2 regions of the Paenibacillus sp. P32E genome follow, and region 2 is predicted to be linked to the other one. Evidence: riboswitches for the same ligand, from Rfam matches in the RefSeq annotation. Region 2 holds a riboswitch; the other holds the start of a gene.
The links. Region 2 has a riboswitch for thiamine pyrophosphate ahead of A3848_RS20295 (ABC transporter substrate-binding protein). Riboswitches for the same ligand answer to the same signal wherever they lie in the genome.
Positions count from the first base shown of each region.

Region 1: linked by a shared signal. The riboswitch ahead of thiC (phosphomethylpyrimidine synthase ThiC) and the one ahead of A3848_RS20295 (ABC transporter substrate-binding protein) in region 2 are both predicted to bind thiamine pyrophosphate.

Region 1 is NZ_LVYY01000077.1:17,172-29,659, reverse strand. Features, by position in the region: gene rapZ (RNase adapter RapZ) at 1-7, opposite strand, end outside; gene A3848_RS30160 (ROK family glucokinase) at 54-1,004, opposite strand; gene A3848_RS30155 (DUF438 domain-containing protein) at 1,262-2,533, opposite strand; gene A3848_RS30150 (DUF1858 domain-containing protein) at 2,576-2,803, opposite strand; gene thiC (phosphomethylpyrimidine synthase ThiC) at 3,066-4,760, opposite strand; TPP riboswitch at 4,876-4,982, opposite strand; gene trxB (thioredoxin-disulfide reductase) at 5,057-6,010, opposite strand; gene A3848_RS30135 (tetratricopeptide repeat protein) at 6,030-7,763, opposite strand; gene A3848_RS30130 (ribose-phosphate diphosphokinase) at 8,029-8,979, opposite strand; gene hisJ (histidinol-phosphatase HisJ) at 9,003-9,830, opposite strand; gene hisIE (bifunctional phosphoribosyl-AMP cyclohydrolase/phosphoribosyl-ATP diphosphatase HisIE) at 9,846-10,574, opposite strand; gene hisF (imidazole glycerol phosphate synthase subunit HisF) at 10,571-11,329, opposite strand; gene hisA (1-(5-phosphoribosyl)-5-[(5-phosphoribosylamino)methylideneamino]imidazole-4-carboxamide isomerase) at 11,728-12,465, opposite strand.
Region 2 is NZ_LVYY01000024.1:105,921-118,408, forward strand. Features, by position in the region: gene A3848_RS31840 (hypothetical protein) at 240-461, shown strand; gene A3848_RS20280 (ABC transporter ATP-binding protein) at 529-1,323, opposite strand; gene A3848_RS20285 (ABC transporter permease) at 1,412-2,173, opposite strand; gene A3848_RS20290 (thiamine-binding protein) at 2,170-2,463, opposite strand; gene A3848_RS20295 (ABC transporter substrate-binding protein) at 2,513-3,583, opposite strand; TPP riboswitch at 3,707-3,818, opposite strand; gene A3848_RS20300 (hypothetical protein) at 3,999-4,298, shown strand; gene A3848_RS20305 (hypothetical protein) at 4,328-5,797, opposite strand; gene A3848_RS20310 (MFS transporter) at 5,842-7,014, opposite strand; gene A3848_RS20315 (pyridoxamine 5'-phosphate oxidase family protein) at 7,174-7,614, shown strand; gene A3848_RS20320 (EAL domain-containing protein) at 8,247-9,284, shown strand; gene A3848_RS20325 (response regulator transcription factor) at 9,480-10,154, shown strand; gene A3848_RS20330 (HAMP domain-containing sensor histidine kinase) at 10,151-11,587, shown strand; gene A3848_RS20335 (ABC transporter ATP-binding protein) at 11,647-12,488, shown strand, end outside.

The DNA of each region.
Region 1 (12,488 bases), on a different contig from region 2:
CGGTCATCAAAGCGCCCCCTCCCTATACATAGTATATGAATAATTCCATCTGCTTAAGAACGCAGCAAAAGACCTGCAGCGCCAATAATACCCGCATCATTTCCAAGCTCGGCAGGCACGATGGTCACTCCGGTCTGTAGTGGGGCCGGGGCCAGCTTCGCGAACACGCGGCGAACCTCTTCAAACAGAATATCTCCGGCTTTGGAGACACCGCCGCCAACGATGAATACCTCCGGATTAAGCACCGCTGCGACAGCAGCCATGGATTTACCCAGATAGAACGCAGCACGGTTCACAATTCGCAGAGCAACTTCATCTCCGGCCTTGGCTGCATCAAATACCTCTTTTGCGGCAATTTTCTCCACCATGGACAGGGAAGTGCGGTCGCCGCGGCTAACAGCATCATTGGCCATGCGAATAATACCCGTAGCAGAGGAAACGGTCTCCAAACAACCCATGTTGCCGCAGCCGCATTGGATAGCTTCCAGATCAGGCACTACAGAAATATGACCAAGCTCGCCCGCTAGTCCGGCAAAACCCTGATACACCTTACCATTAATAATGATACCGCCGCCGACACCTGTGCCCAGCGTGTAGCAGACGCAATTCTCCACACCACGTCCCGCTCCGCTCCAGGCCTCACCCAGTGCAGCGACGTTAGCATCATTGTCTATTTTGACTGGCTTGTTCAAGCGACCCTCAAGAATGGAGCGGATCGGCACATCTCTAAAACCTATGTTAGGCGCAAGGATGATAATTCCTTCACGAATATTCGTAAACCCGGCCAGGCCCGCTCCTACACCGGCAAGCTGATCCCAAGAGTACGGGGAGTCCTCCACAATCTGACGCACATACTTTTCGATATTATCGATGACGGCATCGACGCCATCCGCAGTTCCCGTAGGCCCCTCAAAAGTGTGCAGCAGGTTCCCCTCGGCATTGCAGATTCCAACCTTAATCGTGGTTCCACCTAAATCCACGCCAACGTAGATACTTTCAGACATGTAACAAGCCACCTTTTTCTATGCTAAAATAGTTAATCCTACGTACCCACTATAATAGAAGGTACCCCTGCGGTCAAGGAAAGGCGGCACACCCGGCCACATAAGGGGCTGGTATTTTTTTAAGACTAAAGATACGGTTTTTAGAGTACCCTGTAAATTCTTATCTTTATAAAAAAAGCCTCTTACCTATGCGGCAAGGGGCGGATGGATCAACTTCACTTAAGGGGATGGCCGGTGAGGCGTTTGACTCTAGACGGCTACTCCGACAAAATCCGTTTCTGTCCCTCCAGTGCGCGGATCGGTGCGATGTTCTGGGTGAATTCGAGGGTACCCATGTAGCGGCCTGCTTCGTCACGTACTGCGAAATAACGGATGTAGATAAATTTATCCTTTATGGCAATCCAGAAATCCTCAGCGTCTTTGCGGCCCGCCTTGAAATCCTCCAGCAGCTTCTCAACGACATGCACGCTTTGCGGCGGGTGGCAGTTCTGCACCGTGCGTCCAATGACGGCCTTAGTGCGGGCGAAGATCCGCTCTTTCCCATGCGAGAAGTAGCGGACTACATCATTTTCATCAATAAATGTCAGGTCGACAGGCAAATGATTCAGCACTGTTTCCAGCTGATGCAGCGACAGCAGGCCTGTCTCGAAGCGGATAAAGCCTTGCGGCGATAATCCTCCTTCTCCCTCTCCTTCTTCCGCTTGCACGGCTGCTCCCTCCGGTTCTGCGGCACGCTCAGGAATCCATTCCTGCTCCGGCGCAGTCAGACAGAAGCCAATTTCGTCGCTTTCGCGGGCGATTTTGACCCATTCATCTTCAGTCAGCTTATCGAGCGCCATCGGCAGCAGAATATTTTCTTCCTTAAAGATCATTTCATTTACTTCCTGGATAATGTTCGTCAGAAGAGCTCCAAGCTCCGCAGCTTCCCCGTTGTACGCACTGAGCGCCGCTTTTGCCTGTTTAATCATACCGCGAATACCATCATCCACTCCCCACATTACCTTGGTTGGTCCATAAATGCCGTATTTCTCAAGGTAAGGGAACAACAGATTTTCTTTGCGGCTATAGTGCTTGTCGAGATCCAGCAGTAGGCTCAGATCCTCCAACAGCTTGAAAATCATCTCTTCGCTGTCGTTCCGCTGGAATTTATCGGCATGCAGCTGCAAGCGGAAGTTCACAAGCCGTTCAATCTCACGGTTCTCCAGCTTAAAGGTGTGGACAGGATGTCCCGGCTGCTCCTCTGGCTTGTTAGAACGGTGAATTTCCTGGATTGAGCCTTTAAAAATGGCCGTATGCACAGAGCATAGGCGCTGTACCTCCGTTACAGGAATCCCCTCCTCTGTCATCAGGGAATGCTCCATCGCGGAAATTTCGGCTACCGTAACATCACCTACCGCTTCTGCAAAACGCGCTTTGACTTCCTCTACACTTTTTCCGGCATGCAGTTCCTTAATAATCTCCTTAAGCATGGCTTGGCGGCGTGTCTGCTCAGGAATATCCATTTCACGGTTGTTAATCAGTTCGCTCATCGTTCTCTCTCCTTCTCTATTCCACTTGTTAATCTCAGTGATCTATTCAATAATCTCGAAGCCATGGCTCTGAAAGGCCAGTCGGACGGTTTCGCGATCCATTTTCTTCATTGTGATTCCTTTAGACAAGGTCATGAACCGACCCGCCGTCTGCAGCATGCCAGGCTTCGTAATATCGCGGAAACCCAGCTCAACCATAATGTCTATGGCCTCCGGATAACGACTGACCAGCTCGAATATGGATTCATCCATGTTAAGGCGTTTGCTCATTGCACTCTCCTCCTGCAGCTTAGCTTCATGTCAATTGATAACCTTTCTCAACAACAGCTTAGCATAGGGTACGGGGCCAAAGAGTGATTGCAGTCACTAAATTAGAAACTTATATACCTGCAACTATTCATTGCAAAGCAGAAATGAATTGGCCCCGTTTTTGTTACCATCATGCCTGTATGCCAACTTATGGATATAAAAAAAGGCTGTTTCCTCCGCCTGTTACAGCAGAAGAAACAGCCTTTTATAAAGTCCGTTCCGGTTATAGCATTTGGCTCAGTCTGGACGAATTGCGGATATCGTGCGAAATGCGCATGCTGCAGAATTTGGGACCGCACATGGAGCAGAAATGCGCTGTTTTGGCACCCTCGGCTGGAAGCGTCTCATCATGGTACTCCAGCGCCCGCTCAGGGTCGAGCGACAGATGGAACTGGTCACGCCAGCGGAACTCGAACCGAGCCTTGGACAATGCATTGTCCCGATCCTGGGCACCCGGGTGGCCTTTGGCCAGATCTGCAGCATGAGCAGCGATTTTGTAGGTGATAACTCCTTCGCGCACGTCATTCTTATTAGGCAGACCCAGATGCTCCTTGGGCGTAACATAGCACAGCATCGCTGTCCCGAACCAGCCGATCATCGCCGCCCCAATCGCCGAAGTAATATGGTCATAACCCGGGGCAATATCCGTGGTTAACGGACCCAGGGTGTAGAAAGGGGCTTCCTGGCAGAGCTCGAGCTGCTTGTCCATATTTTCCTTGATCTTGTGCATCGGCACATGCCCCGGACCTTCGACCATCACCTGAACATCGTGTTTCCAGGCCATGGCTGTCAGCTCCCCAAGTGTCTCCAGCTCAGCGAACTGAGCCTCATCATTGGCATCGGCGATGGAGCCCGGGCGCAGTCCGTCTCCCAAGGAAAAGGCCACATCATAAGTCTTCATAATCTCACAGATTTCTTCAAAATGTGTATATAAAAAGTTCTCTTGCTGATGTGCAAGGCACCAGGCCGCCATGATGGAGCCGCCTCGGGACACAATTCCGGTCATTCTTCCGGCAGTAAGCGGGATATACTGCTTCAGCACCCCGGCATGAATGGTAAAGTAATCCACGCCTTGCTCCGCCTGTTCAATCAGCGTGTCGCGATATAGCTCCCAGGTCAGATCCTCGGCTATTCCTTTTACCTTCTCCAGCGCCTGATAGACCGGCACTGTGCCGATCGGTACTGGTGAGTTGCGGATAATCCATTCGCGGGTGGCATGAATTTTTGTACCAGTGGAAAGATCCATAATCGTATCGGCACCCCAGCGGGTCGCCCATCTCATCTTCTCCACTTCCTCTTCAATGGAAGAAGTCACGGAGGAATTCCCAATGTTCGCGTTGATCTTAACCAGGAAGTTACGGCCGATGATCATCGGCTCACTCTCAGGATGGTTGATATTAGCCGGGATAATGGCCCGTCCGGCAGCGACCTCATCCCTTACAAATTCAGGCCGGGTATTCTCGCGAATCGCGATATACTCCATTTCCGGCGTAATCATCCCCTGCCGCGCATAATGCAGTTGGGTAACATTGCAGCTCTCACGTGCTCTTAAAGGATTCCGCCGCAAGCCGGCGAACCCTTCTGCCGACGTCCGGTCTGCAGCTAATCGGGAGTCTCTGGGCTGAGCGGTTCTCCCGGCGTACTCCACTGAATCCCCGCGCTCCGCAATCCAGCTTAAGCGGTGCGGAGGCAACCCTTTCCGAACATTGGTATCTTCAGCGGCATCAGTGTAAATACCACTGGTATCATAGACACGAAGCGGTGCATTGTCCTCTTCCCCCGCAACACCTTCGGTCCGGCTAAGACGGATTTCACGCATCGGAACCTGAATATCGGGACGCGAGCCTTCTACATACACCTTACGGCTTGCGGGAAATCCCGACAGATCGATTTGTTCCTTTTTTGATGAATCTGACATTTTTATCTCCTCCTCATCGCTCTGTGAGCCATTCAGATAAGATCAGCACGCAGCAAAAAGCCGCTCCACCTGGAGCGGCTTTATTCATGAACAGCCCAATAAGGCTGTGCTCAAAAAAGGTCCGGCTCCACTTTCCTACGCTGGTATGATCCAGATCAGGTTCAAGGGTCCGGGAATTCAATTTCCCCGTCTCAGCCTATTCAGGCTCCCCTAGTGGGTATCTTATCTAATTAAATACAATCTACTTTAGCAGGTATTTATTGTCAATCAAAAAATTTGTTTAACCAGCATTGTGGTTACTTATCCAGCGCTTCGCTCCAGTCATGTACCATAGCGCCTTCCAGATATTTCTCAGCATCCATAGCAGCCATGCAGCCGGTTCCTGCAGCCGAAATCGCCTGCCGGTAACGGGTATCCTGAACATCCCCACAAGCGAACACGCCGGGAATGTTGGTTTCGGTTGTCCCCGGATTCACAACGATGTAGCCGTTGGCATCCGTAGTTATCTGACCGCCCAGGAACGCGGTATTCGGTGTGTGGCCGATAGCGACAAATACGCCATCTGCTTCCACGAGCTCCTCAAGACCCGTATCATTGTTACGGACGGTAAGTCCCTTCACCCCGGTATCCCCGATGGTCACTTCAAGCGGTGTGCGGTTCAGGGCCCAAGCTACTTTGCTGTTCTCCCGCGCCCGGTCCTGCATAATCTTCGAAGCGCGAAGTTCCGGACGGCGGTGGACCAGAGTTACACTGGAAGCGAATCGCGTGAGGAAGCTGGCTTCCTCCATCGCGGAGTCGCCGCCGCCGACCACGACAATCTTTTTACCACGGAAAAAGAAACCGTCGCAGGTTGCACAGGTACTTACCCCGCGTCCGACATTCTCCTGCTCTCCCGGTATGCCCAGGTACCTCGCCGAAGCACCGGTCGATATAATCACCGACTCTGCTTCCAGTACACCCAGACCATCCACGGTTACTTTGAAAGGGCGCTGCGAGAAATCCACAGAATCCACCCAGCCATTCTTAAATTGAGCCCCAAAGCGTTCTGCCTGCTTGCGCATGTTATCCATCAGATCCGGACCTAGAATACCTTCAGGAAAACCAGGAAAGTTCTCTACCTCTGTCGTCGTAGTCAATTGTCCTCCTGGCTGCAGTCCTTCAATAACAAGGGGGCTGAGATTGGCACGTGCCAGGTAAATCGCAGCAGTTAATCCTGCCGGACCTGTTCCGATTACAATTGTTTTGTACATTAGCAAGTCCTCCTTAGGGTCAGATATTTTCCGTAAATGGCGGCAAAATGTCTGCTGCCGCCCCGTCCTGCGTTAACCCGCATGCTTGATGAATACGCCGTGCGTACCGGCTTACCATGGAGACGGAAACGCCGTAATGCTGTGCAGCCTCGCGGTAAGTAACCGGATGACCATGAAGCTTGGCGGTTAGATATTCCAGAGCCGCACACCAGCCCTCTGCATGCCGGAACAAGGGTACATCCGGATAGAGGCGGGCTATGAACTGCTTCCAGAGGAGCTCGGCATCTCTCTTCTGGGCGGCATCCAATCTCCGGTCCATCACAGCAGCCATATGATCTATAACTCGCTGCCAGTCTTCCTTCCACTCTGGCGGCCCTTTATGGCTTGACACAACCGGTTCCTGAGCCGCCCTCTGGACTACACTTTCCTCCGGACTACCGCCGATCAGCCGCTGCAGACTGAGAAGCGCAGCCTCCTGCAGCGGTTCCTGTTCCGAAACTCCCTTCAGAACATCGGATATTTCATCGTCCTCAATCCAGCGCAGCGCTTCTGTCACCTGGAGCTTCGTACTAGCATCACCGTAGCGCAGCGCCCAGAAGAACGAAGCGCGCAGCAGCGGATTATTCTGTACTTCTTCCGTGAAGCTGTCCGTATTGTTCTTCCACTGCTTCAGCTGCTCTTGAAAAGGCAGCTGATAATTATAGCTTACCGGAGGCAGCGGCCTGCCCTCTGATTGTGCCTGCTGCATCTGGGACAGAAAAAATTTCGGCACTGCTGATTCCGGGTCCAGCCTGGAAGCCATCTGCCAGCAGCGTATAGCCTCAGTATGAAGCCCGCTATTGCTGGCCGCCGCCGCGCAATAATGGTACAAGCCGGCATCACCGCCGACCTCTTCATCCTTCAGCAGACGGCGGAAATGTCCATATGCAGTTTGGTGCTTGCCCAATATGCCCATCGTTGTCGCCATTTTGAATACATGCTCCTGATGAAAAGGCACTGTCGCCTCAAGCATACGCACCAATCCCGCAAGCTGGTCCTGATCGCCAGCATATTGCAGGAAAATCGCCATATTGCAGAGCGCATGCAGGTTGCCCGGGTCCTGCTTCAGCACTTCGCCAAGACATTCCTTGGCTTTGGCGAAGCGGCCCATATAGAAATAGGCAAGAGCCAGATTGTTATGTGCCGCCAGGAAGTCCGGAATGTTCTGGACAATCTCTTCAAGCAGCTTGACCGCTTGCGGGAATTTGCCTTCCTCCAAAAGACTCCGGGCTCTGTCATGCTCCACCACACCTTCCCGGCTGCGGATCCGGACTAGCGGAGCGGGCCGGTCCAGCTCATACTGCAGCAGTTCCATCAGCTCTTCGGACTCGGCCAGAAACTCACCGCTTGCATCCTCTTGCAGATAGGTCACAAGACTGCGCTCCGCCTCTTCAAAGTTTTCCATATTAGCGTAGTTATTAGCCATATAGAAGTGGCACTCTGTCATAGTAGGATCAATCTCATCCAGAACATGAGTCAAGATGTCGTTGGAATCCTTGTATTTCCCCATCTCGGATAATATACCCGCCATATTGCAATGATTCACCGGGTTTTCCGGCTCATATTCAACAGCTTTGCGAAAATTCTTCAATGCCTTATCATATTGAAAGCGGTCCAATGACCGTACGGCTCTTTCAAAGAAAAAATTGGCATCCAGAGTGACGGGAATCACGTTACCATTCACCGCGTTATTCTCTGAAGTTCTCTCAATCATGGAAGCAAGGCACCTCCCTTTGTAAGCTTCCTTATCCTCACGAAAAATAGGAGAGCGGCAGCATACACCTGCCCGGACTCCCACCTAAGTGCCGTCGTTTCCATTTTTGGTCCCGACTGTCTTCACACAGTATACCACATGTGACAGGGGGATTCTCAAGATTGGAAGGGACTCTTCAGGAGGAAAAAGCTTCAAAAAACTATTCAAGCCCCCTGATTGTTAAGTCTGGATTGTCTCTTGTCCTAATATGAAAAAGACGCAGGAATTAAATCCCCGCGTCTCTGAACAGCTTATCAATAGAACCGCCTTCAATAATAATGCGTGTGGCTTCAGCCAGCATAGGTGCTACGGAGAGCACAGTGAACCGGCTGGAATGATCATCCGGCAGCGCAATGGAATCGGTAACGACAATTTCATCTATATTGGGGTGGACCATACGGCTTAGTGCATCTCCCGAAAAGAGTCCATGAGTTGCACAAACGATGCTGTTCTTCGCCCCGCGCTCCTTCAGGCCTTCCACCACATTCACAATCGTTGTACCTGTATCGATCAAGTCCTCGATAATGATAGGCGTCCGTCCCTCTACATCTCCAATCACATGCGTAATCACCGATTCATTGTGAGCCGGGCGCTTCTTGATCATAATAGCAAATGGTGAGTCCAGACGGCTGGCCAGCTTCTCTGCCATGGAGGCACGGCCTGCATCCGGAGATACCACAACCAGGTCGGACAAGCCTTTTACCTTCAGATACCCGCTGATCAGATCAAGTGCTGTCAAGTGATCGACCGGGATGTTGAAAAAGCCTTGAATAGCCGCCGCATGCAGATCAATCGTAATCACACGGGTAGCTCCGGCGGTTGTAAGCACATCCGCTACCATCTTGGCCGATATCGGCTCGCGCGGCGCGGATTTGCGCTCCTGTCTGGCATAGCCGTAGTAAGGCACAATAATATTCACCGTTCTTGCCGACGCCCGCTTAGCCGCATCAATCATGACCAGTAGCTCTACGAACAGCTCATTAATGGGGTGAGCGAGGGATTGCACCAAAAATACGTCACAGTTCCGGATGCTCTCTTCATAATGCACATAAATCTCGCCGCTCTTGAAGCGGGTCAGCTTAATCTGGCCCAGCGGTGCGCCCAGACGCTCCGCAATATCAGCGGCCAGCTTCGGATTCGACGAACCGGAAAAAATACGCAATTGATGATGATGCATAGTACCCTCCTGGGGATCAAAATTTATAGTTCAAACGGAACCAATGTACGGACGCGACCCTCAAACACAGCCAATTCGCGGAAACCGGTGTGCCACAGCATGCTGCGGGCTTCCTGCAAGCCGTCCCCCAGCTTCATTGGATCATGGGCATCAGAGCCCAGGGTGAGCGGTATGCCCAGCGTCAAAGCCTGCTGCAGCACATGCTCAGCAGGAAACATCTCTGCGCAGGGCTTGGTAAGCCCTGATGCATTAAGCTCCATCGCTATGCCGCTGCCCGCTATCGCACTGAGCGCCTCCAGCTCCATCGCCCGCACCTTTGCCTTGCCCTCTGGTGTCTGTGGACCGTAGCCAAACCGTTTGATAACATCCATATGTCCTATAATATCATATAATCCCGATAACGCCGACTTCCGTACAGCATCATAATACCGGCGGTAAACCTCCATCACATCTTGACCTTCCCAGCCCTGCGTCTGGCGAAAATCCGTAATGTCCCATTCTCCGAGAAAATGCACCGAACCGATCAAATAGTCCCAGGGATACGGTGCCAAAAGCTCACGGATCTGCTCCTCGTAGCCCTCGATATAATCGGCTTCCAGTCCTACACGCAGCTCAATCCTTCCGCGATAACGCTCCTTAAGGTTCAGACATTCGTCCACATAGCGGGGAAGCTCGGATAACGGCATCGCCATCTCTGGATAGTAGGTATCCGGGTCTACATGAAGAAGCGGCAGGTGATCAGACAAACCGAGCTGCTCCAGCCCCAGTTCAACCCCCCGCTGCACATACTGTTCAAGGGTACCTACTGCATGTCCACAGCGCTCATGGTGGGTATGGTAATCAATACGCATGCTGAAGGCTCCTTCCTAATCACGGCGCGGCCGTTCATGGCGGGCGCTCAGTTCCTCCATAATCTCATCCAGCGGAAGCTTGCGCTCCTGCAGCAGCACCAGCAGATGGTAGATCAAATCGCTGACTTCAAGGCGCAGCTCGGCATTGTCTTTATTTTTGGCGGCGATGATCGTTTCCGAGGCCTCTTCGCCCACTTTTTTCAGAATTTTATCAACACCTTTATCGAACAGGTAGGTTGTATATGCACCTTCCGGCCGTTCTGCTTCCCGCTCGGCAATCACCCGCTCCAGCTCCCCGAGAACGGCAAAACGCTCACAGTCGCTCAGCCCCTGCGAGGCAGTCGCGGCAGTTGGTTCCTTAACGCTGCCTGCTGCTGCCGGATGGCTCAGCGGGAGCTCGCGGAAGAAACAGGAGGTCTCCCCTGTATGGCAAGCTGGCCCTTCCGGTACAACCTTCAACAGCAGAGTGTCGCTGTCGCAGTCATAATGGATGGAAGTAATAGCCTGGGTATTGCCGGAGGTCCCCCCTTTATGCCACAGTTCGCTGCGCGACCGGCTCCAGAACCAGGTCTGTCCGCTCGCCAGCGAGAGCTGTAGGGATTCTTTATTCATATAGGCAACCATTAGTACTTCCAGACTGTTCGCATCCTGCACTACAGCAGGGAGCAGTCCAGCTTCATTCCAGCGGATGCCCTCTAATACTTCCTGTTGGCTCTGGGCTGTTAATTGCTCTGCTTCGCTCATCGGATCTCTACCCCTTTTTGCTTCAGATCTGCCTTCAAATCATGAATGGCGATTTCTTTATAGTGAAAAATCGTCGCCGCTAGTCCAGCGTCGGCTTTACCTTCCGTAAATACATCATAAAAATGCTCCGTCTTCCCTGCTCCCCCAGATGCAATCACGGGAATGGTAAGCAGGTCACTCACCGCAGCAGTCAGCTTCAGATCGAAGCCGTCCTTCGTGCCGTCCGCATCCATGCTGGTCAGCAGAATCTCGCCTGCTCCCAGCTTCTCCGCCTCCTTGGCCCAAGTCAACGCACGGATTCCCGTAGGCTTGCGCCCGCCGTGCGTATATACTTCCCATTCGCCCCAAGCCTCATTGTATTTGGCATCCATCGCCACTACAATACACTGGGCTCCGAAGCGCCGGGCCCCTTCGAGAATGAGCTGCGGATTATTGACCGCCGCTGTATTGATACCGATTTTGTCCGCACCCGCGCGCAGGATGCGCTTCATATCCTCCGGAGTAGAGATCCCTCCGCCCACTGTAAAGGGGATGGCAATTTCACCTGCGGTCTGCCGCACGACTTCAACCATCGTTGCCCGGCCTTCCACAGAGGCGGAAATATCCAGAAATACAAGCTCATCGGCGCCTTCCCGGTCATACAATGCCGCCAGCTCCACCGGATCACCGGCATCGCGCAGATTCACAAAGTTCACGCCTTTGACTACCCGCCCGTCTTTAACATCCAGACAGGGAATGATGCGTTTGGCTAACATGAACTAACCCCTTTCCATAGTTTTCGAGTGAAAACCTTTTACGATCCAACCTTTTCGATCCCCCTAAATCCCCCTTAGCCAAGGGGGACCCCAAGGGCCCCGGCCCTCTGGACACCCGGATGGCTGGCGTGGGCAGGGGCCTAAGCTCCCGGGCAATTATGGCTAATGAGCGCTTACCCCTGCGGGGCCGCTTCTACGTCGTTGCACCTGCAAGGGCAAAACCTTAAACTTAAACCTTAAACTTTAAACCTTAGACCTTAAACAACTTTCGTGTTCCACGTTCTGGCCCCTCACGGGACGGCGGCTTCGAACCGCCTGCGTAAAGAATAACCATAAGATGAACTAAACTTGGAATCGAGCTCAAACTGCATTCGTGCAGCTAAAGCCTGTCGGTCATTCTACTTCTCGTTTAGAGCCTGCAAAGCCTTGGTAAGATCAATATTGCCAGTGTATAGCGCTTTGCCGACTATCGCACCGCCGACTCCGCTACCACTATGTACGTTAAGACGCAGCAGGTCGTCCAGACTTGTAACGCCGCCTGAGGCGATCACGGTTTTACCGCTGGTAGCGGCCATGGACACGATGCCCTCGATGTTCGGACCCTGCATCATACCGTCGCGTGAGATGTCGGTGTAAATGAACGTTTCAGCGCCTTTGGCTGCCAGCTCCTTGGCCAGATCCTCTGCACGAACCTCAGAGGTGTTCAGCCAGCCGTGAGTGGCAACATAGCCGCCACGGGCATCAATCCCAATCGCCACTTTGTCGCCGTATTTGGCGAGCACAGCCACTGTGAAGGCATGATCGTTGATAGCGGCTGTACCGATAATGACACGGCTGACGCCGAGTCCCAGCAGTTTTTCCACATCCGCAATTGTACGGAGGCCTCCGCCTACCTGGACGGGAACACCCGCATTTTTGGCAATAGCTCCGATGATGGCGTCATTTACCGGATGTCCGGCCTTGGCTCCATCCAAATCCACGAGATGAATAAATTTCCCGCCCTGCTCTTCCCAAGATTTGGCTACCTTCAGCGGGCTGTCATTGTATATGGTTTCCTGGTTGTAATCCCCCTGCTGTAGTCTGACGCATTTTCCGTCCCGGATATCAATCGCCGGATATACGATAAAAGAAGACATGAGGCGCTCCCACTTTCGCTACA
Region 2 (12,488 bases):
GATTTCAGCGTTTTCAGGGTTTAGTGGGATTTTGTACACTTAATTCTGGCCACGGGGTCCTAGACTGGGCTTGAACGCTGAAATAGGTATACTTTTTCCAAATAAGCGCACTCTATGCTTGTTATGCGCAGAAATAGGTGTACAATTTCCCACTAATTTTCAACGGAACATATTCAATAGGCCCGGCCCCTCATCATAGGGGGCCGGGCTTATTTGTTGTAGTAGAGTAAAGACAGCCAATGCATTTCAAACGGGTGAAACGCAAGTTGGCCCGCGTGCTGCGAATGAAATGCGGCCGGGCATGCTGTGAATGGAATACTCCCGGTACGCCACGAATGGACGCGGCCCGGCAAGCTGCGAATGGATGCGGCCGGCAAGCTGCGAATGGATGCGACCCGGCATGCTGCGATGGAACGTGGCCCGGCAAGCTGCGAATGGATGCTACCAGGCATGCTGCGTAGATGCGGCCCGGCATGCTACGTGGATGCGGCCTGGCATGTTGCGTGGACGCAGCCTGTAACGCTGCGCTTACCGGGCAGTCCTGGCCTGCTCCTCGCGCATCCATTCCGACAGCTCGCGTCTGAGCTGTAGAAATTCCAGAGAATCGGTTATTTCCCCGCGCCGCGGACGCGGGAAGGGAACATCAACGATATGCAGGACGGAGCCGGGCCGTCCCGAGAAAACATAAATACGGCTGGAGAGAAGGAGTGCTTCCTCGATATTATGGGTAATGAATAGTACAGAACGGCGGTTTTCTTCCCACAGCTCCAGCAGCCAGCGCTGCATCTGCTCACGGGTCAGCGCATCCAGCGCGCTGAACGGCTCGTCCAGCAGCATTAACTCCTGCGGCGCGAGCAGCGCCCGAAGGAAGGCTGCCCGCTGCTGCATACCGCCCGACAGCATATGCGGATAGGCGCGTTCGAACCCGCCCAAGCCGACTTTGTCCAGCCAGTGGCGGGCGGCTGCCCGTGCTTCGGCCTTGGGTTCGCCTTTCAGCTCACCGGCGAGCAGGACGTTGTCCTCGATGGTCCGCCACGGGAACAGTGCAGGCTGCTGAGGCATATAGCTGATCTCTCCACGCTGCCCGGTGACGTTCTTACCGCCCATGTTTACCGTTCCGGCATCGGGCAGCTCCAAGCCGCCGATGATGTGGAACAGGGTGCTTTTGCCGCAGCCGGAAGGGCCGACAATGGAGACGAATTCCTGGGGCTCAACCGTTAGAGATACATTGTCGAGCACGCGGGTCTCACGGCGGCGGTGGAAGAAAGCTTTGGATACGCCGTCTACATTCAGGGCGGGATGCGCGCCTTTAGCTCCCGGCATGTACGCGGAGGAAGCCTGTTCCAAGGTGTTCAAGTTAGGATGGCCTGCTAACAAAATGATTCATCCTCCTTTCCAGAAAGCTTAAGTATCAAGAGGTCTTGCGCGGCTTCCAGCGAACCAGCCACTTCTCCAGAAGTGCGATCAGGGCAAACAGCACCAGACTAAGAAGAACAATAATTACGATGGCAACGAACATCCGGTCTGTGCGGTAGGAGGCCTTCTGCAGCAGCATGTAATAGCCAATGCCCTTGTCTGCGCCGATCCACTCGGCAACCACAGCGCCCATTACTGCATAGGTTGCGGAGATCTTAAGGCCGGAGAACAGGGCTGGCAGAGAACCGGGCAGCTCTAGCTTTGAGAAGATCTGCCACTTGCTAGCCCCAGCCATTTTCATATAGTTCATCATGATCCGGTCGCTTTGGGCCAGCCCGCCCATGGCGGCAACGGCAACCGGGAAGAAGCAGACGAGTGTGATGAGTACGATTTTGGGCAGCAGTCCGAACCCGAACCAGATAATCAGCAGCGGCCCGAGGGCGATGGAGGGTACATTCTGGCTGAGAATCAGCAGCGGATACAGCGCTCTTTTCAGCCAAGGCACCAAATGCAGCAATAGAGCTACAATCAGGCCCACACCTGTACCAATCGGGAAGCCGATTAGGGTCAGCCGCAGCGTAGCAGCCGTATGTGCCCAAATGCCGGAAGCATTACCCCGGGATTCGCGGGCGATATCGCCGGGGCTTGGCAGCATCCAGGAAGGGACATGAAGTACGGAAACCGCCAATTGCCATACGCCCAGAAAAAAGATGACCGCCACAAGGGGCGGCCAGATTTGGTTCCAGTACGATCTCACGGCCGGTATTTTTCCGTCAGCTTATCCATGCTGATTCCGCTGGGGTTATGGGCGATCTTGATTTGTGAGATGACGCTGGGGCTACCCGCTGCGATCAGTGCTTCATGCATTTGGCGTACCACCTCAAGCAAATCGCTGAGTTCGCCCTCCATCGTGGTTTCGAGCGGATTCACCTGGTGCTTCACGCCGGATTGCTGAATGACCTCAATGGCCTTATCCACATAAGGAATAGAATCCTCGTTATTCGGAGTTTTAGGAATGACTTGAATGCTGAGCAGGGTGTTTGCCATATCAATCAGATCCTTTCAGGTTGGGTATTGTAAAACTTGCAGTGTAAGACTACTTGTTCTCCGGCAGATATTCATTCGTGAACGCTGAAGCGGTATCCAGTGGTTTGTCCAGCAGCTTCAGACCGTACATCCAGTCGGCGTAATTCTTCCAGACCTCGGCTTTCTGCTCTCCCCATCTGGAGGCATCGTCCTTATATTTCGGGCTGAGCCATTTCTGGCTGGCCAGGACGAGCTTGGGATCCAGATCCGGCACAGCCTTCGAGAGGATGGCGGCAGCTTCTTCCGGCTTGTCGATCGCATATTGATAACCTTTGGAGGTAGCTGCAAGGAACGCCTTCACCAGCTCCGGATGCTCAGCGATTTCCTTCTCGCTCGTGGTCAGCACCGGGGTGTAGTAATCCAGCTGAGGCGCGTAATCCTTCAAATACAGCATGTCCAGCGGTTCACCGCGCAGCTCGGCTTCAATACCGGTCCAGGCGTAGAATATCCAGGCAAAATCGATGTCACGTTTCACGGCGGTGAAGAAATCAGCTTCGCCGATATTGACCAGCTTCACCTTTTTAACATCGCCGCCTTCAGGGTCCATGATCGCCTTCATGGCAGCTTCTTCAGCCGGGGAACCCCAGCCGCCGTAGGTTTTGCCTTCGAAATCCTTTGGTGTCTTGATATTGCGGTCCTTCGGGGCGGCAAACCCTGAGGTATTATGCTGGATGATGGCGGCGATCGAGACGAGCGGCACATCCTGCAGACGGGCCAGAGTGAGCGCCTCCTGGGCACTGATGCCAAAAGCGGCTTCGCCTGAGGTGACCATCGTGTCGGCTCCCGCCGCACCCGGCTGTACAATTTCTACATCCAGGCCTTCCTCCTTGTAATATCCCAGCTCTTTGGCTGCATAGAGGCCGGTATGGTTCGTATTCGGCGTCCAGTCCAGCGCGACCTTGATCTTAGTCAGTTCCTTAGGCGCGTCCGTTCCTGTTGCAGTTGCTTCCGGCGCGGCGGTGCTGTCCCCGGCTGGAGCGGCGCTATTCCCGCCGGAATTGGCTGTATTGCTGCCGCACCCGGCCATGACGATGACCAGCATGCAGCTGATGCAGAGCATTAGTGCTTTTTTGACTCCCATTTCTATTCTTCTCTCCTTCCAGCTAACCCAGTCTTCCGAACTCTGATGATGTCCATACCAAAAAAAGCGCCCCGAAGATCGGGACGCCAGCAATTGCGTTAGGTAGCCGCTTAGCCAAAAAGGCTGAATGCGGGTGGTGATTCCTACGCTGGCATTATCCAGATCAGGTATAAGGGTCAGTATCTGTGTGGGATACACTCTCAGCCGGCCAATTCCAGCCCCCCTGGTACTATGAAGTTATGGGTGTTGCTGTGTTCTTACGCTGTATTATAGCGGTCCCCTTCGGGGTTGTCCAGTAGTGGCCCCGGATTCCAGCAATCCGCTCAGGCACTGCCAGGCACGCCGGGTAGACTTACCATATGTTATATAATAAGATTAATACTTTACAATTATGTTTCAAAAAAGGAGTGACCCTATGCTCACTGATCAGCAAAATGCCGGAGAACGGCTGAAGGTGCTAGCGGAACAGTTGGCTAAAGAAGTCACTTTGCGTCAGTATGAACGCCAGCCCGAGTTGCGGCAAAGATTCGGCCCTTCCGGAATGGCAAGAACCAAACAGGATTCACTATATCATTTACGGTATCTGGCGCAAAGTGTGGCGCTGGACAGCCCGCTTTTATTTATTAATTATATTGTCTGGCTGAAGGTGCTGCTGATGCCTAAGCTTGCCTCTGCGTATGCGGAAGCCTGCCGGGAACTCGAGAACCTGCTGTAGATCAGCGGCTTCTCTTTTTTATAGGTTTGTCAGTCATATCCCTGAACTCTTTTTCTTTTTCTGCGGCGGCTGCGGATTCCGTTCCACAGCTGCTTCAGGCTCAGGCCGATACTGACAGCGATCCCCGTAAATGCAACGAACAGCGCCAGATATTCAAATGGGGAATACTCCAGCATCTTGCTCCAGTCAATCTTACCTTTAAGGTCCTCAATCACCTGATTCATGCCATAAATACCGCTCACCACTGTGAACACCGTCAGGATCATCAGCAGCGTGTCCCGCCGTTTGGCCTGGAATTTCTCCTGGTATTGAAACAGGTCATTCAAGGTCATTTTGACCTCATCGAACAGGGCATCATTCCCGTAGACCTTGCGCAGCTGGAAAAAAATCTCCCGGCCCTGGGACTGCGAAATGAGCTCCAGAAAATAAAATTTGGCCGAGAACTTGTTGATCATAAAGATCAGGTTCTCAATTTCATCCACATCATGGTTAATGCGCAGCCGGGAGTGGATGTTGGCCAGCTTCAGCAGAACGATTTTATGAAATATGCTCAGCAGCAGCCCGTAATAATATTCTCCATACATCTGATTAATGAGCTGGGTGGCTACCCCGGATTCAGCCAAGCTCAGGCAGCAGAACGTCTGCTCATTCGTCATGTAATAGGTGTCCGGCCCCCAGCGGCTATAACAGTGCTCCCCGCAATAGTCCCGAATATACCCAGGATCGCTGGCACTGATGTATGGCTTGCCTCCCAGGGTCATACCATCCAGCTGGGAAGCTCGGTACAGCAATTCCACGCTAATCTCATTTTCCTTGTCCTCCTGCCGGTCAAAGCCGTAAAAAGCCTGAACCAGCATTCTCTCATCCACAAAGAACGGCAAAGTTTCAAAATAGGCGCCATTGATTTCCGAAGGGTCGAGAAAAGGCTCCAGTCCGCCCACTACATTCCTGAACACAAAATCCTCCACCTGATCAAAGGAACGGTCATGACAGTGGATGGAGGTTAGTTTGTCCCGAAAAGATACATCCTCCAGTGTCCGGAAACGGTCGGCGAACTCAAGGACGGTGCTGAAGGGGAGATGCTTCTCCCCGATGCTGACTCTGATCGTCAGGAAACCGAGTTCAAAAGGGCAGACGAATACATCCGTCGAGAGCACTTGAAAATGAACCGACTGTCCGGGCATATCCATCCTGCAGGGCAAATGGTTGGCCCGGGAAAAGCGGCGGAAGGAATCCTTGTCCTTCTCGCGGGGGAATAGCACATGGGCGGCAAACGGGAGGTAGCTCCGCTCCATCTTTTCATGGGAAACAGAGTAGCCTTCGCCGTAATAAGCGTCCTCCAGTTCTTTGTTGTCAAGAAAAAACCGGGTGAATCCTTCTTGTGTCAGATGTTCGATCAGCTTCATATCTTCACCGTCCTTGATAGAGAAGGGGAAGATGAACTGCAGCAGGGCGGTATGAAGTGTTGGTTCAGAAGCAATAGGGATAAGTTCAGGCATGAATAGGTCCCACCCTTGCACGAAGGATAATTACACGAATTATATTACCCTATTTTCCAGGCTGCCACGCTAAGCAGGAACAGCACAGCGGCACAAGCGGCCAGCAGTCCAGAGGTCTGGGCGATCTGCAGATGATCCATGGACCAGCCGGTGGCAAGCGGCAGCACCGCGCCGCCGATCCCGCCGGAAGCGATCATAATGCTGGGAGTGGATTCCTCGGCTCCAGGCAGCAGCTTGCTGGAGAAGACGAGCGCAATGGAGAAGATGCCTGACATGCATAGACCGAGCAGCGCTAGTACAGCAAAAGCAGCAACGCGCTGCGAGGCGAGCGGGAAGATCGCCAGCAGCAGTACAGTGGCGAAGCAACTGGCCAGCACATATCTCCGATAGGAGATCCGCTCAGCCAGAACCCCGGCGTACAGCCGTCCCGCAGACATCGCCAGCCAGAAGAAGGTGACCGTTAGGGCCGCCGAAGCGTCACCCATGCCGAGTTTGGTTATGAAGATCGCCGGCATGAAGTTGACGAGGCTCATCTCCGTACCGACGTAGAGAAAGAAGAAAACTATGAACAGGCTGAGCAGTATCCACTGCCTGCCTTTATAGGGAAGCTTTCTTGAACGCAGGCGCTTAGCGCCCCGTTCTCTGCGAGGGGGGCGTTCGTCGAGTACGCTCTGGAGGCGGCCGAATCCGCCCTTGGCCCAGAACAGCAGAGAGATCAGTGCAAAGGCCGCGACGATCAGGAAGGCCAGCCTCCAGGAGCCGGCTGCAATCAGCGGGCTTGCAGCCAGCGGCATCAGGAGCGCGCCTACGCCGAACAGCACCTCCAGCCGGCTCATGGCCACTGCAGTTCCCTCCGTGACAGCTGCTATAATGATGGTGCCGATGACGGCTTCAATCATGCCGAAGCCAAAGCCTGCGGCCACGGCGATGACATACATCCAGCCCCATGGCGGGAGAAAAGCATAGGCGGTTTCCGCACATACCAGCAGACCGGTGGCGATCAGCAGACCACCCCGTTTGCCGAAGCGGCGGTTCAGCAGCGGCGAGATTAGCACGCCGGCCAGGAATCCGGCGAATTGACTGAAGATCAGCTCGCCGCCGGAGCTGTAATTGCGGTCATAATGCTGCAGCAGAACGGGAAGAATCGAGCCCATAACCACGTGGGCCAGTCCGATGACAAAGTAGGAGAGGCAGCCGATCCAGATCAATTTTTTCAAGTAGGAAGCTCCTTCTGTAATGAGTTTATAGCTGGACGCGGGATTCAATACCCTCTGAACGGGTACACTACTATAAGCAATGGTTTTATCATAAATCCAAACTGCGGACGTGGATATATAAACTTATATTCACATGAATAGAAAGGAGCTGTTTCGTCAATGGATAACAGAGAGCTGGAGCAGACGATCATCAAGGTGCTGGATGACAACAAGTTCGGATCCTTCGGCACGATAGAAGCCGGCAACAAGCCTAAGGTGCGTTATATGGCGGTATTTCATGACGGGCTTCACATTTATTTGGCTACCAACCGCCAAACGCATAAGGTAGAGGAGCTTGAGGATAATCCGAATGCTTTTCTGCTGCTTGGATATGAACAGGGCGGCGGCAAAGATGTGCTTGAAATTGAAGCCACCGTTGCCGTCACCAAGGATGAGGGCCTGCGGTCCAAAGTATGGAACAAAGAGCTGGAGAAATGGTTCAAGGGTCCGGATGACCCCGACTATGTGATCCTGGAGCTGAAGCCGACACGGATAGAGTATATGGGCAAGGACCAGCAACATGGTGTCTGGGAAGGCTCGGCGGCGGTCTCCGGCAAGTAGGAAAGTTATTTGTTGATACTTGAAAAAGAAGAACGCAAAGCAGCGATTCTGCCGTTATTGGGGAATCGCTGCTTTGCGTTCTCAGGTGGGTTGTAGAACTTGCAAGCCCCATTCAAGATCTCTCCACTATATAGTTTGAAATTGGAAACACCTGATGGGGGGACTATCATTCTTAGTGGAAAAAGAAAGGTTCACTAATCCAACTTATTCGGCATATAGAGTACCCTATGTGGGAAAAAGTAAAACTAATTCTACTGAAAACGGCCGTATGGGAGGATTATGCTTGAATTAGGTGTACAAAATCCCATTAAACCTTTTGTAGCCAGGGTTAAAGCCTATTTAGTTCTACTTATTCCACCTAGCTCCAGTTCCTAAAGGACTTCATGACATTGTTCAAGCCTCAAGCCTCAAGCCTCAAGCCTCAAGCCTCAAGCCTCAAAGCTCCTGCCTCCAGTTCAACAGCAGCCCGAACAGAGTTCTGTTCGCGGGTCGTCCAAGGTATGCGTCCACGTACATCTTACTCGAAAAACAGAGGGCGATTTTGTCTCAGGAGCCATGGCTGGCCTATGGGAAATCATGTTATACTTTGCCTTATAAGCAGTATCGACATCATGAGGGGTGGAGGGGATTCCATGAGCTGCATCGACTGTTCTCCCATTGAACCGGTGGAAGACGAAGGGGATTTGAAATTCAGGCCATGCACACTTCCCCTCGTTACCGCTGTAAAGGCTGAGGGTTACGCGGTTGAAGGCGTACAAGACGCAGGTAAGATTACATATGGATCCCGTGAGGAACTCTTGCGGCTTCTGGAACGACTGGACCAGCTTCAGCAGGAGTTGGGTCTAGAATTGTCGGTAAGCCTTAACGGCCGGACTGCCCGGATGTTGGTGGAGCGGTGGCTTACGCTGGAGCAGCTGAAGGTCAGATTTACCAGTGAGAATCTGATTGCCATCATTGCTAATCACAATTTCTGCAGCCATATGCAGCCTATTGTGGATTTCAATGAGGTGATTGTGGGCTTTGAGCTCTTGCTGCGGCCGCTTCCGGGGAGCGCATCTTTTAAAACCTACGAGCTGTTTGAGATTGCCAGGCAGACCGGATTTCATTCTTTTCTTGACCGGGCTGCGCGCATATCGGCCATTGAGACCAGCTCAAGGCTGCTGCCAAAGGGGATCAAGCGGTTTGTTAATTTTTTGCCCTCCTCCATCTACAATCCTAAGTATTGTCTGACTCACACCTTTGAAGCCATCAGACGTCTGGGCCAGATCCCGGGGGACTTTGTGTTTGAGGTCGTGGAGACGGAAAAGATTGCAAATATCCCTCATCTGCAGGATATTTTTAGCGAATATCGCAAACAGGGCCTGCTGGTTGCACTGGACGATGTCGGTGCCGGCCATTCCACGGTAGAGGTTATGACGAGCCTGAGGCCGGATTATGTCAAAATTGACCGCGGGCTAATCAGCTTCTGTGACCAGGATGACGCGAAACAGCTGATCATCCGGGATATCATGAACCGGGCATGGGATTGTGGAGCCAAGGTGCTGGCTGAAGGTATTGAGCGGCGGGAAGAGTTTCTGTTCTGCCGGGATATCGGCATGGACCTTGGACAGGGATATCTGCTGGGCAAACCGTCAGACAAGCCGCCGGCCCGTTTTGGACACATTGCATAATAGGTAGTTTATTCATCCTCGGGTGCGCAGATGTTTCTCTGTGCTGCCCCGGGGATTTCTTGAATATAAGGATTTATATGTTTTACGCTATAAATCATCCTTCTATTTCTCGCTGAAACGGATACCGTCCCTTAAAAGGACGGCGAAGCCGTTTCTACTTGTTTTGCCGGATGAAGGAGAAAGGATATGAAGCTAATGAGTGTTACGCTGCTATATGTTGAAGATGACAGGGACATCGGAATCGCAGTTTCCGCGGATCTGAGGGAACGGGGGTATGCTGTCCGCTGGCTGGAGAGCGGGGAGGGTGCAGCAGAGGCAGCCGCAGGCTGCCAACTGGCGATTCTCGATGTCATGCTGCCGGGTCTGGATGGCTTCACCGTCGGGCAGCGGCTGAAGCGGGCTTTTCCGAATCTGCCCATCCTGATGCTCTCTGCCCGCACGTCCATTGATGATAAGCTTCAGGGCCTGGAGTTCGCTGATGATTATTTAACCAAGCCTTTTCACCCCGATGAGCTGGCCGCGCGGATTGAGGTGTTATTAAGACGGACGGGAGCAGCCATGTCCATACCGCTGACGCTGAAGCATCTGATGGTATACGAAGGAGACAACCGGATTATAGAGGCGGACAGCGGGAAGGAAATTCTGCTAACCGGCAAGCAGTTTCAGATTTTCTCGTATTTGCTGCGCCATCTCGGCCAGATCCTGACGAAGGAACAGATCTATGAGGCGGTCTGGGGAGAGAGCTATATGGAGGGTGACAAGACTCTCATGGTGCATATCCGCTACCTGCGCGAGAAGCTGGAGCTTGATCCGGCCGCGCCGGAGATTATTGAGACGGTCCGGGGAATCGGCTACCGGGTAAGAGCATGAGGATAAAAAGCCGTTTCCGTAACCTGCACAGCTCGCTCCTCTCCCGTTACTTGCTGATTATTATAGCCGCACTGCTGTTAATTCCCGTTGTAGTTCCGTTAACCATAGGAATGTATAGCCTTTTCAACGGAATGACCCGGGAACAGCCACCGGAGAAATATAAACAGTATGACAATATTAATGCACTAGAGAACACCTGGCATAAGGAAGCAAAGGAGCTTCTTGGCAAACCACCTGAGTTCATCAATGAGCGGCTACGGGCGTTAAGCTCCACCTACAGCCTGGCTGTGATGTTCTGGGTAGATGGAGAGGGGCAAACCAGACTGTTGCTGGAATCTGTCGATCCAAAGCTATGGCAACAGAATGAACGGTACTCCGTCCCCTCACAGTGGACCGCTGCAGAAGCGATTTCCTTCATGAAAAAGAGTAATAACCTGGAGCCGCTCTCTATTGTAGCTTTCTTGGGGGATCAGGCGGAAGCAGGAGAAGGCTTCATGGTCATGCAAATTCCTGCCGCCGTTAAGGATCAGACTTCTGTTGATGGCTTCAGTTCATGGTTCACGATAGTCATGCTTGTATTATTTACAGGGTTCATTATAGTATCTTTGCTGTTCTTTATCCAAATCCGCAAAAGGCTGCTGCGTCTCGAGACGGCCATGGTCTTCACAGGAGAAGCTGGCTTACCCCGATCGATTGTTCCGGGGAAGTCTGATGAAATCGGCCGTCTGGAGACAGCCTTTAATACCATGGTAACCGAGCTTGCCGCCAGCCGGGGGAGAGAGGCGGAAGAGGAAGGCCTGCGCAAGCGTCTAGTTGCGGACTTGTCGCATGATCTGCGCACTCCCCTTACCGTCATCCGCAGCCATCTTCATGTTCTGGGTAAGGAAGCTCTGACGCCCCGGGGCCAGGAATCGCTGAAGCTGATGGATGAACGGATCGACAGTCTTAGCGGGCTGATCGACAATCTGCTGTCCTATAATCTGCTAAGCAGCGGGCGGATGACGCTGAACCTGGAGCGCAAGGATGTACTGAGACTGCTGCGGGAGTGTGCTGCGGCATGGTATCCGCTGTGGGAGAAGGAAGGATTCCAGATTGAAATGGACCTGGAAGCTGAACCGCTGTATTGGACTGTTGATGAGAGCTGGTTCCGCCGCATTCTGGATAATCTGTTTCAAAACATTGTACGCCATGCACGGAGCGGCCTCTATGTAAGCGTAAAGCTGGAGGTTATAGACGATCAGCGCCTGATCGTGATCAGCGACCACGGCCGCGGCCTGGGCAGCGGCTCTGAGTCCAAAGGTGCAGGCCTGGGCTTGTCCATCGTCGATCTGCTGATGAAGCGGATGAAGCTGGAATGGAAGGTTGACAGTACAAGACAAGGCACAAGTATTGTAATATTAAGCCCTTCGGATGGAATTTTAAACGAAACTTAAACTTGCTGCCGCCATGCTTTTAACCTTGGGACGTTATGCTAATTACCGAGGTGAAGAGAATGAAGGAAACAGTGATTGAAACAAGGGACTTAGTAAAGGAATACCGCGGCCGGGCTGCGGTGGAGCATTTGAACCTGAATATAGGCAAAGGGGAGATCTATGGCTTCCTCGGTCCAAATGGTGCAGGCAAAACTACGACAATCCGCATGTTGCTGGGCCTGATTAAGCCAACTTCGGGAAGCATTGAAATTTTTGGGCAGGGGCTTCGGCGGAATAAGCTGCAAATTCTGCGCAAGGTGGGGTCATTGGTGGAATCGCCGTCTTATTACGGCCATTTGAGCGCTCTGGACAATCTGGAAGCCATCCGCCGCATTCTTGACGTACCGAAGTCGCGTATAGCTGAAGTGCTGGACATCGTTTCTCTAACAGGGGAAGAAAAGCGGCCTGTGAAGGGCTTCTCGCTCGGCATGAAGCAGCGGCTTGGTATTGCCGCTGCGCTGCTGGGAAGCCCGGAACTGCTGATTCTGGACGAGCCCACCAATGGTCTCGATCCGTCAGGTATACAGGAGATTCGCTCGCTGATCAAGCGTCTGCCCGTAGAAGAGGGGATCACGGTCCTGGTGTCGAGCCACCTGCTCAGCGAGATTGAACAGATGGCTGGAACCGTAGGAATCATCCGTTCCGGACAGATGGTCTACCAGGATACGATTGCCCACCTGCAGCAGCAGGCGGCAGGTGACCTCCGTATCGCCGTATCCGAGCCGGAAGAAGCGCTGATTCTCGCCGGGCGGCGCGGCTGCTCAGGCACGCTCCAGGAAGGACGTATCACCCTGCCCCGGATGAGCGATGCCCGGGTGGCGCTGCTGATCAAGGAACTGGTCGAGAACGGCCATGCGATCTA